Regions from separate parts of the Komagataeibacter sucrofermentans DSM 15973 genome, predicted to be linked through region 2. Evidence: riboswitches for the same ligand, from Rfam matches in the RefSeq annotation. Region 2 holds a riboswitch; the other holds the start of a gene.

Region 1 (4,414 bases), 220 kb from region 2:
CATGTCCACCCTGCCCTCGGCCGGGGTGGGCGCGGTGCTGGCCCTGTGGGCGCTGGGGCAGGAGTTCTCGCTCATCACCATGATCGGGATGATCCTGCTCGTTGGCATCGTGAAGAAGAACGCCATCCTGATCGTGGATTTCGCGCTGCATGCCGAACGCGACCGGGGCATGGACCCCGCCCCCGCCATACGCGAGGCGTGCATCCAACGCTTCCGCCCCATTCTCATGACCTCGCTTGCCGCAGCCCTTGGCGCCGTGCCGCTGATAACCAATAGCGGCTACGGCATGGAAATGCGCCGCCCGCTGGGCATTACGGTGGTGGGCGGGCTGATGATGAGCCAGTTGCTCACGCTCTACACCACGCCGGTCATCTATCTTTACATGGAGCGCATCCGTGTCGGTACGCGGCGACTTGGCCAGCGACTGCGCGCGCGGATGCGGCGATAAACGTTTGTTTAAAAATCAAAAGTTTCTGGGTGCCGCCTTTTTTCAAAAAGGCTGCGTTCTTTCAAAGCTTTTTGAAAAAAGCTTCACCAAAAACTTTTTCCTGATTGCAGGTCATTCCTGAGATGGCATTTCAGGCCGCCAAAAAAAATTTTCCCAAAGCGAAAAAAGGGGCTTGCGGGGTGCAAGCACCTCGGCTAGAAACCGCCTCACAGCGCACCCGTAGCTCAACTGGATAGAGCACCAGACTACGAATCTGGGGGTTAGAGGTTCGAGTCCTTTCGGGTGCGCCACTTTCCTTAAAAATCCGATCTGACATGATTAGACTGTTCCGGCAGCCTGCATTTTGTCGTGGCAGGGCGCGTTATTACGCCTCTCCTTCATGCAACTTCACCCGCCGCGCGCGGTTCTACGGCGTGGCGCAGGGCAGGTCATGCCTGCGCTCTGGCATGAAGCATGAAGGATGAAGGCAATGGGCTACCGTTCAGTCATGATGGGCGCACTCACCGGTCTTGGCCTGATGAGTGGCCTGCCTGTAGCCATGGCGCAGAATCCCGCCATGCTCAGCCCGCATGCGATCGTGGCAGCCACACCCGGGGCGCGGCTGGCGGGGTACCTCAATTTCTGCATCGGTAACGGGCTGGCGCAGCATGATGAGGCAACGCCCCTGCTGGTCGCGCTGATTGAAAAGACCAATGCCGTGCCGCCCGATGAAAAAGGCAACATGGATTACGCCTATGGCACGGCGGGCGTGCTGCACCCCGGCACCCCCGAGCGGGCGCGGCTGACGGATCTCGATATATCCCAGCGCCGCGACCTGTGCGCGCAGGCCGTGCAGAAAGCCGGCATGGGCGCGTAATGACCCGCGGGCCGTAAAATCATGCGGCCTGCCTGCCACCTGATGAAAAAGAGAGCGTGCCCGCCCCCCGCCGGGCTGCTACACTCTGGGCTGATATTTCCGTCGTCTGATTCAGGAACCAAGAATGAGCGGGCCCAGCCTCCCCGAACATAGCCCTCCCCCTGCGCAGCCTGCATCGGGTGGCGTCCTTTCATGGATTGACCGCAGGCTTCCCGTCATCAGCGGGTTTCGCAAGGAATATATCGATTTCCTCATGCCTGCGAACCTCAACGCGCTGTGGAATTTCGGGGCGATCCTGACTGCCGTGCTGGTGCTCATGCTGGCTACCGGCATCTTTCTGGCCATGAACTACACGCCCACGGCCAGCGGGGCATTCGCGTCGGTCGAGATGATCGAGCGCCAGCTGCCCGGCGGGTGGATGCTGCGCGCGATGCATGTGACGGGGGCAAGCCTGTTCATGGCGGCGCTTTACATCCATCTCTTCCGGGGGCTGTATTACGGCTCCTACAAGCAGCCGCGCGAGATTTTGTGGCTCACCGGCCTCGGGCTGCTGCTCATGGTCATGGTCACGGCCTTTGCGGGCTACGTGCTGCCATGGGGGCAGATGTCTTACTGGGGCGCTGACGTGGCGGGCAAGGCGGTGGGCGCCGTGCCGGGCATTGGCGCAACACTTGAACACATCATGGAAGGCAGTGACACGCTGGGCGATATTTTCATCCACCGTTTCTTCGTGCTGCATTTCCTCATGGCGTTCGCGATCGTCGCGGTGGTGGCGCTGCATGTGGCGGCGCTGCATGTCAGCGGGCCGAACAACCCCAGCGGCAGGCCGGTACCCGCGAAGGAGAGCGTACCCTTCCACCCCTATTACACCACCAAGGATCTGACCGGGCTCGTGCTGTTCGCGCTGGTGTTCGTGGCCCTTGCCTTCCTGTGGCCCGACCTGTTGAGCGAGCCGGAAAACTACCGCCCCGCCAACCCCATGCACACGCCTGCCGATATCGAGCCGGAATGGTATTTCCTGCCGTTTTACGGGCTGCTGCAATCCGTGCCCTCCAAATTTGGCGGGCTGCTGGCGGCGGCGGGGTCCATCCTCATCCTGTTCGTGGTGCCGTGGCTTGACCGCTCGCCCATCCGCTCGGCGCGTGAGCGCCCGGCCTGCCGCATTGGCATGGCAGGGCTGGTCATCGCCTTCGTGATGATGGGGCTGGTCGGCCGCCATCATGCCGAAGGGGGCTGGATGATCGCGGGACGGATCGCGGCCCTTTACTACTTCAGCTACTTCCTCGTGCTGCTGCCGCTGTGCGCGCGGCGTGAAATGCGCCCACCCGCCGCCTGAGGGCTGCGCGGTCCTGCATCCGTGACTTGACGCAGGGGCCGCGTGCCCACACTGTGCCGCCTGACCGGGGTGCCCCACATTGGGGGCTGAGATCACACCCGTTGAACCTGATCTGGGTCATGCCAGCGAAGGGAGACAGCACGGCCCCGCCACGAGGCCATGATCCCGCTCCCTGCCTGCCGCGTGTGCCACGTTCATGCCAGCCAAGGGGGCCTTCCGTACCATGCACATCTTCAGGCACGCGCTGGGCATGATGGCCATTGTGGCCTGTACGGTCATGGCCCGGCCCGCTTTGGCAGCAGGGCAACAGGTCACGGTCGTGCTGGACTGGTTTCTCAATGCCGACCATGCCAGCCTTCTGGCCGCGCAGTACAGCGGGGCGTTTGCCCGCCACGGGCTGGATGTCAAACTCATCGCCCCGGCCGATCCCGGCTCGCCCCCGCGCCTCGTGGCGGCGGGGCAGGCTGATCTTGCCGTGTCCTATCAGGCGCAGCTTGGCATGCTGGCCGATCAGAACATTCCGCTGGTGCGCGTGGGCACGCTGATCGATACGCCGCTGAACGTGCTGATTACCGGCGCTGACATTCACGGCCTTGCGGAACTGAAGGGCAGGACCATCGGCATTTCCATGCCGGGCGTGGATGATGCCTCCCTTGACGCCATGCTGCATTCGGCAGGCTTGGGCTTAGGCGATGTCAGGCAGGTGAATGTCAACTTCCAGCTTGAGCAGGCCCTCATCAGCCATGCGGTGGATGGCGTGATCGGTGCGGTGCGCACCTATGAACTGCTTGACCTGCAACAGAAGGGCATCAAGGTTTCCGCCTTCTACCCCGAGGAACACGGGGTGCCGATTTCTGATGAACTGATCTTTCTCGCCGCCCGCGCCCATGGGCATGATGCGTGGATCAAAGCCTTCATGGAGGCGCTGGCCGAGGGCACGAACACACTGATCAACCACCCCGACGCCATTCTGGCCCAGGCCATTCATGACCATCCGGAACTCGACACGCCGCTCAACCGCGCGGCCTGGCAGGCCACGCTGCCACGCCTGTGCAAGCAGCCTGCCCTGCTCAATCGGCCGCGCTACGAGGCTTTTGCCGCCTTTCTGCACGCGCATGGGCTGATGACGCATGACGTTCCGCTCGGGCAGTACGCACTGGACCCGTTCAGTCCCGCCGCTCCCTGATCATAATACAGGTTTCCGGGTGCCGCCTTTTTTCAGAAAGGGGGTATTTTTCGAAGCTTTTTGAAAAAAGCTTCACCAGGAACGTCTTTGTTTTCAGTCGACCTGGTTCTCGAGCATTTCCTGCTTGTGCGGCAGGAAGGTCGTTACGCGCAGGCCATGCCACGCAACGATGCTGTCACCTAAAAACATGGCCAGCGCAATAACCGTGCACACCAGCGCATTGCCAAACATGAGCACCAGCCACCACGCAATGGCGGAATCACGCACGCTGCCCAGAAAAAGCGCAAATGCCGACCCGCAGGCCGAAGCCCCACCCACACCACCAAACAGGATGGCGGCATCAAGCAGCAGGGTGCGGTAATGCAGGTGGGTCAGCCGACGCAGCAGCACGGCGGTGCTTTCACTGCCCTTCTTGTCATCGGCATTTTCCAGCTTGTCGCGCACGCTCTCGATATGGTCGCTGACCCGGGCGAGCCGCGTGTTGAACATGTTGAGCAACGTGCCGATGCCTGACAGCATGAACACCGGCGTCAGCGCCGTCTGGATCAGGTGGGCAACGCCATCAACAGATTCATCAGGCACAAGGCC
Region 2 (4,414 bases):
AGCCAAGGGCCATGGCTGTGCGCAGGTGCTGTTCCTCGATGCGGTGGAGCGCCGCTGGATCGAGGAAATGGGCGGCATGAACGTGTTCTTCGTGTTCGATGACGGCTCTGTTGCTACTCCGCCGCTGACCGGCACCATCCTGCGTGGCATCACCCGCGATTCGCTACTCACCCTTGCGCGTGAGATGGGCCTGACCGTGCGCGAGGAGCCTTACGCCATCGACCAGCTTTACGCTGATGCCGCCTCAGGCCGCCTGAAGGAAGTGTTCGCCTGCGGCACGGCGGCGGTGGTCTCGCCCATCGGGCGCTTCCGCGGCCATAAGGGTGAGGCGGTGATTGGCGATGGCGCGGGCATTGGCCCGGTCACCGCAAAGCTGCGCAATGCCCTGATCGGCATCCAGCGCGGCACAGCGCCCGACACCCATGGCTGGGTGGAAAAGGTGATCTGATTTTCCTCCCGCACGGCAGGGAAATGGAAAAAGGGCGGGTCATGCTGTAAGGCATGGCCCGCTTTATTTTATGGCAGGCAGTGCGGGGGCAGGGAGATCGTCATGGCTGAAAACAGGTTTGATGTGACGGGGCAGTGGGATGGTCAGTTCAGCTACCCGCGCACGTTGCCGCCGGAGTTTTTCTCCGCCTCCCTGTTCGAAACCGGTGGCACCATTGGGGGCACGGTAACGGAGCGCCCGGCATCGGGTCAGGCCGGGGCGGGCTGCTTTGTCTCGACTGTGCGCGGCGTGCGCCACGCAGCCGAGGTGCGTTTTACCAAAACCTATGAAGGCGGCCCCGGCGGCATGTCGTGCTGTATGCGGGCAGGCTGAATGCCGACAGCACCGAAATCGAGGGAATGTGGCGGATTGAAGGGTCGTGGTCCGGGCGTTTCCTCATGATCCGCAAGGATGGCGGTGCGGCGGTGGCCGTGCAGCGGGAGGCGGTGGCGGCCTCCCACTGAGGCAGGATGATAAAAGCTTCAGAAGAACGCCGCCTTTCTGAAAAAAGGCGGCATCCGGAAACGTCTGTCTTATTCCGCAGGTGTCGCGGTCTCTTCCACCGGCACATAGAGCCGGTTGCCGTTGCTGCGGAACTCTTCCTTTTTCTGTTCCAGCCCGGCGATGCGCTCGGCATTGGCCTTGAGGTCGTGGCTGATGCGCATGGAGCAGAATTTGGGGCCGCACATGGAGCAGAAATGCGCGTTCTTGTGCGCCTCGCGCGGTAGCGTCTCGTCATGGTACGAACACGCCGTATCCGGGTCGAGCGAGAGCTTGAACTGGTCGTTCCAGCGGAAGTCGAATCGCGCGCGGCTGATCGCGTTATCGCGGATCTGCGCTGCCGGGTGCCCCTTGGCCAGATCGGCGGCGTGGGCGGCGATGCGGTAGGTCACCACGCCCACCTTCACGTCATTGCGGTCGGGCAGGCCGAGATGTTCCTTTGGCGTGACGTAACACAGCATGGCGGTGCCGAACCACCCGATCATGGCAGCGCCAATGCCTGATGTAATGTGGTCGTAACCCGGCGCGATGTCGGTGGTGAGCGGGCCGAGCGTGTAGAACGGGGCCTCGCCACATTCGCGCAGCTGCTTTTCCACGTTGACCTTGATCTTGTGCATGGGCACGTGGCCCGGCCCCTCGATCATGACCTGGCAGCCTTTGGCCCAGGCGATCTTGGTCAGTTCGCCCAGCGTTTTGAGTTCGGCAAACTGGGCGGCGTCATTCGCATCGGCAATCGAGCCGGGGCGCAGGCCGTCGCCTAGCGAGAACGAAACATCATAACGGCGCATGATGTCGCAGATTTCCTCGAAATGCTCGTACAGGAAGCTCTCGCGGTGATGGTGCAGGCACCACCCCGCCATGATCGACCCGCCGCGCGAGACGATGCCGGTCACGCGGTTGACGGTCAGCGGCACGTGCTGCAGCCGCACGCCTGCGTGGATGGTGAAGTAGTCCACGCCCTGCTCGGCCTGCTCGATCAGCGTGTCGCAGAAGATCTCCCATGTCAGGTCCTCGGGCACGCCGCCCACTTTTTCCAGCGCCTGATAGAGCGGCACCGTGCCGATGGGCACCGGCGCGTTGCGCAGGATCCAGTCGCGGATGTTGTGGATGTTGCGGCCCGTGGAAAGATCCATGACCGTATCCGCGCCCCAGCGGATGGACCAGACCATCTTCTCCACTTCCTCCGCCACGGATGAGGTCACGGCGGAATTGCCGATATTGGCGTTGACTTTCACCAGAAAGTTGCGCCCGATCACCATCGGCTCAAGCTCGGGGTGGTTGATGTTGGCGGGCAGGATGGCGCGGCCTGCGGCAATCTCGGAGCGCACGAATTCAGGGGTGACGAAGGCGGGAATGTCAGCGCCAAAATCCTCGCCATCGGCGCGGCGCTCTTCGGCACCCTCGACCATGGTGGCGCGGCCAAGGTTCTCGCGGTGGGCGGCGTAGATCATCTCCTGCGTGATGATGCCCGCGCGCGCGAACTCGTATTGCGTGACCATCTGGCCAGCGCGCCCTTCATGCACCACATGCGGCGCGGGGCAGGCGGGGACAAGATTCTCGCCTTTGGCAAAGCCGTTATCTTCCGGTCGCACGGCGCGCGGCCTGACTGCGGGCAGGCCACGGGCTACGATCCATGGCGCGCGGACGGGTTTAAGCCCCTGGCGCACGTCGATATGGGCGTTGGTGTCGGTATAGGGGCCGGAGGTGTCATACACGCGCACCGGCGGCTCGTTGGCGCTGGGTTCGAGTGCTATTTCACGGAACGGCACGCGGATATCCGCATGCCCCTCGGGCGATGACCAGACCTTGACGGACCCCATGATGGGGCCGGTGGTGACATGGTCGGGAGATGAAGGCGAAGCGACGTTCGTCATGGCAATGCTCCTCGCATCCTCTCTCCGACAGGGGGGGTGGAGAGAAAATCGGGGATGCCCCACCTCAGGCGGGCGGCCGCGTGCCGGGGGCAGGCGGCGTGTTGCCGATTGTCCGCACCAGTCCCTCCGCCGGTATGAGCCGGATCAGGTTCCCCGGAACGCACAATGCGCCCGGAAGGGTCTCCGCGCGCATGGTTGCCCATGCCAGCGGTCTCTCAGCCCCTTGCCGGGACTCCCCTTGGTCTGCTCAGGATCATCAATCCCGTCTGCCTTGTCAATCATGCAGGCGGGGGCTCAGGGGGTGTGTCTTAAAAAGAATTCGTGTGCCGATTTGCCAGACGCCCGGTTGTGATAAAGTGGCAGCGAACATCATTTTATGGGGAAGCGGGACAGAATGGCGGCAAACACGATTTCCAACCGGATTGCACAGGGTAGCGGGCGCATGGTGGCTGATACCGTTATCCGTAATGTGCGCCTGTTCGATCTGGTGACGGGGGAGATGCTGCCAACCGACATCGCCATCTGTGGCGACACCATTGTCGGCACGCTCGACCACTATGAAGGCGCGAACGTGATCGAGGGCCGTGGCCGCATTGCCGTGCCTGGCTTCATCGACACGCACCTGCATGTCGAATCCTCGCTCATCACGCCCTTCGAGTTCGATCGCTGCGTGCTGCCCCATGGCGTGACCACCGCCATATGCGACCCGCACGAGATGGCCAACGTGCTCGGCCGCCCGGCGCTGGATTACTTTACCCAAGCCGCCATGCGCACGGTCATGGACCTGCGCGTCAACCTTTCAAGCTGCGTGCCCTCCACCCATCTTGAAACCTCGGGGGCGACGCTCGGCGCTGCTGATCTGCTGGCCTATCGTGACCACCCCAAGGTGATTGGCCTGGCCGAGTTCATGAACATTCCCGGCGTGCTGAATGGCGACCCCGGATGCATGGAAAAGCTCGAAGCCTTTGCCGGTGGCCATATCGACGGTCATGCCCCGCTGCTGCGCGGGCGCAAGCTCAATGGCTACCTGAGTGCCGGCATCACCACCGACCATGAGGCGACCACGGCGGAAGAAGCGCTGGAGAAAGTGCGCAAGGGCATGATGGTGCTGATCCGCGAAGGTTCGGTGTGCAAGGATCTGCGCGCACTGGTGCCGCTGCTCAACCCGGTCACGTCGCCGTTCTTCGCCTTTTGCACCGATGACCGCAACCCGCTGGAAATCGCCCATGAAGGCCATCTGGACTACCTGATCCGCCTGGCCATCTCGCTGGGTGTCGAGCCGCTGGCCGCCTATCGCAGCGCATCGCTGAGTGCCGCCAATGCCTTTGGCCTGCGTGATCGTGGCATGATCGCACCCGGCAAGCGTGCCGACATCGTGCTGCTTGATGACCTGCGGGAATGCCGCGTGTCGGACGTGATCAGCGCGGGCCGCCTGGTGGATGATGCGCTGTTTGCAGCCCGTGAGATCATTGCCCCCGTGGGGCTGGAGAGCATCAGCCTGCCTGCTCCGGTCAGTGCGGCGGATATGGAAATAAAGGGCAGCGGCACGCAG

Evidence for each region. A riboswitch is a leader RNA that binds a small molecule or an ion and turns the genes downstream of it on or off. The one in region 2 is predicted to bind thiamine pyrophosphate.
Region 1: linked by a shared signal. The riboswitch ahead of R5N89_RS00020 (ABC transporter substrate-binding protein) and the one ahead of thiC (phosphomethylpyrimidine synthase ThiC) in region 2 are both predicted to bind thiamine pyrophosphate.

What each region holds. Positions count from the first base shown of each region.
Region 1 is NZ_CP137157.1:1,612-6,025, reverse strand. It holds gene R5N89_RS00045 (efflux RND transporter permease subunit) at 1-448, shown strand, start outside; gene R5N89_RS00040 (hypothetical protein) at 396-569, shown strand; tRNA gene R5N89_RS00035 (tRNA-Arg) at 662-738, shown strand; gene R5N89_RS00030 (hypothetical protein) at 918-1,304, shown strand; gene R5N89_RS00025 (cytochrome b N-terminal domain-containing protein) at 1,429-2,640, shown strand; TPP riboswitch at 2,696-2,791, shown strand; gene R5N89_RS00020 (ABC transporter substrate-binding protein) at 2,891-3,826, shown strand; gene R5N89_RS00015 (DUF2721 domain-containing protein) at 3,920-4,414, opposite strand, start outside.
Region 2 is NZ_CP137157.1:2,733,712-2,738,125, reverse strand. It holds gene R5N89_RS12935 (branched-chain amino acid aminotransferase) at 1-448, shown strand, start outside; gene R5N89_RS12930 (hypothetical protein) at 551-820, shown strand; gene R5N89_RS12925 (hypothetical protein) at 799-951, shown strand; gene thiC (phosphomethylpyrimidine synthase ThiC) at 1,021-2,862, opposite strand; TPP riboswitch at 2,966-3,111, opposite strand; gene ade (adenine deaminase) at 3,257-4,414, shown strand, end outside.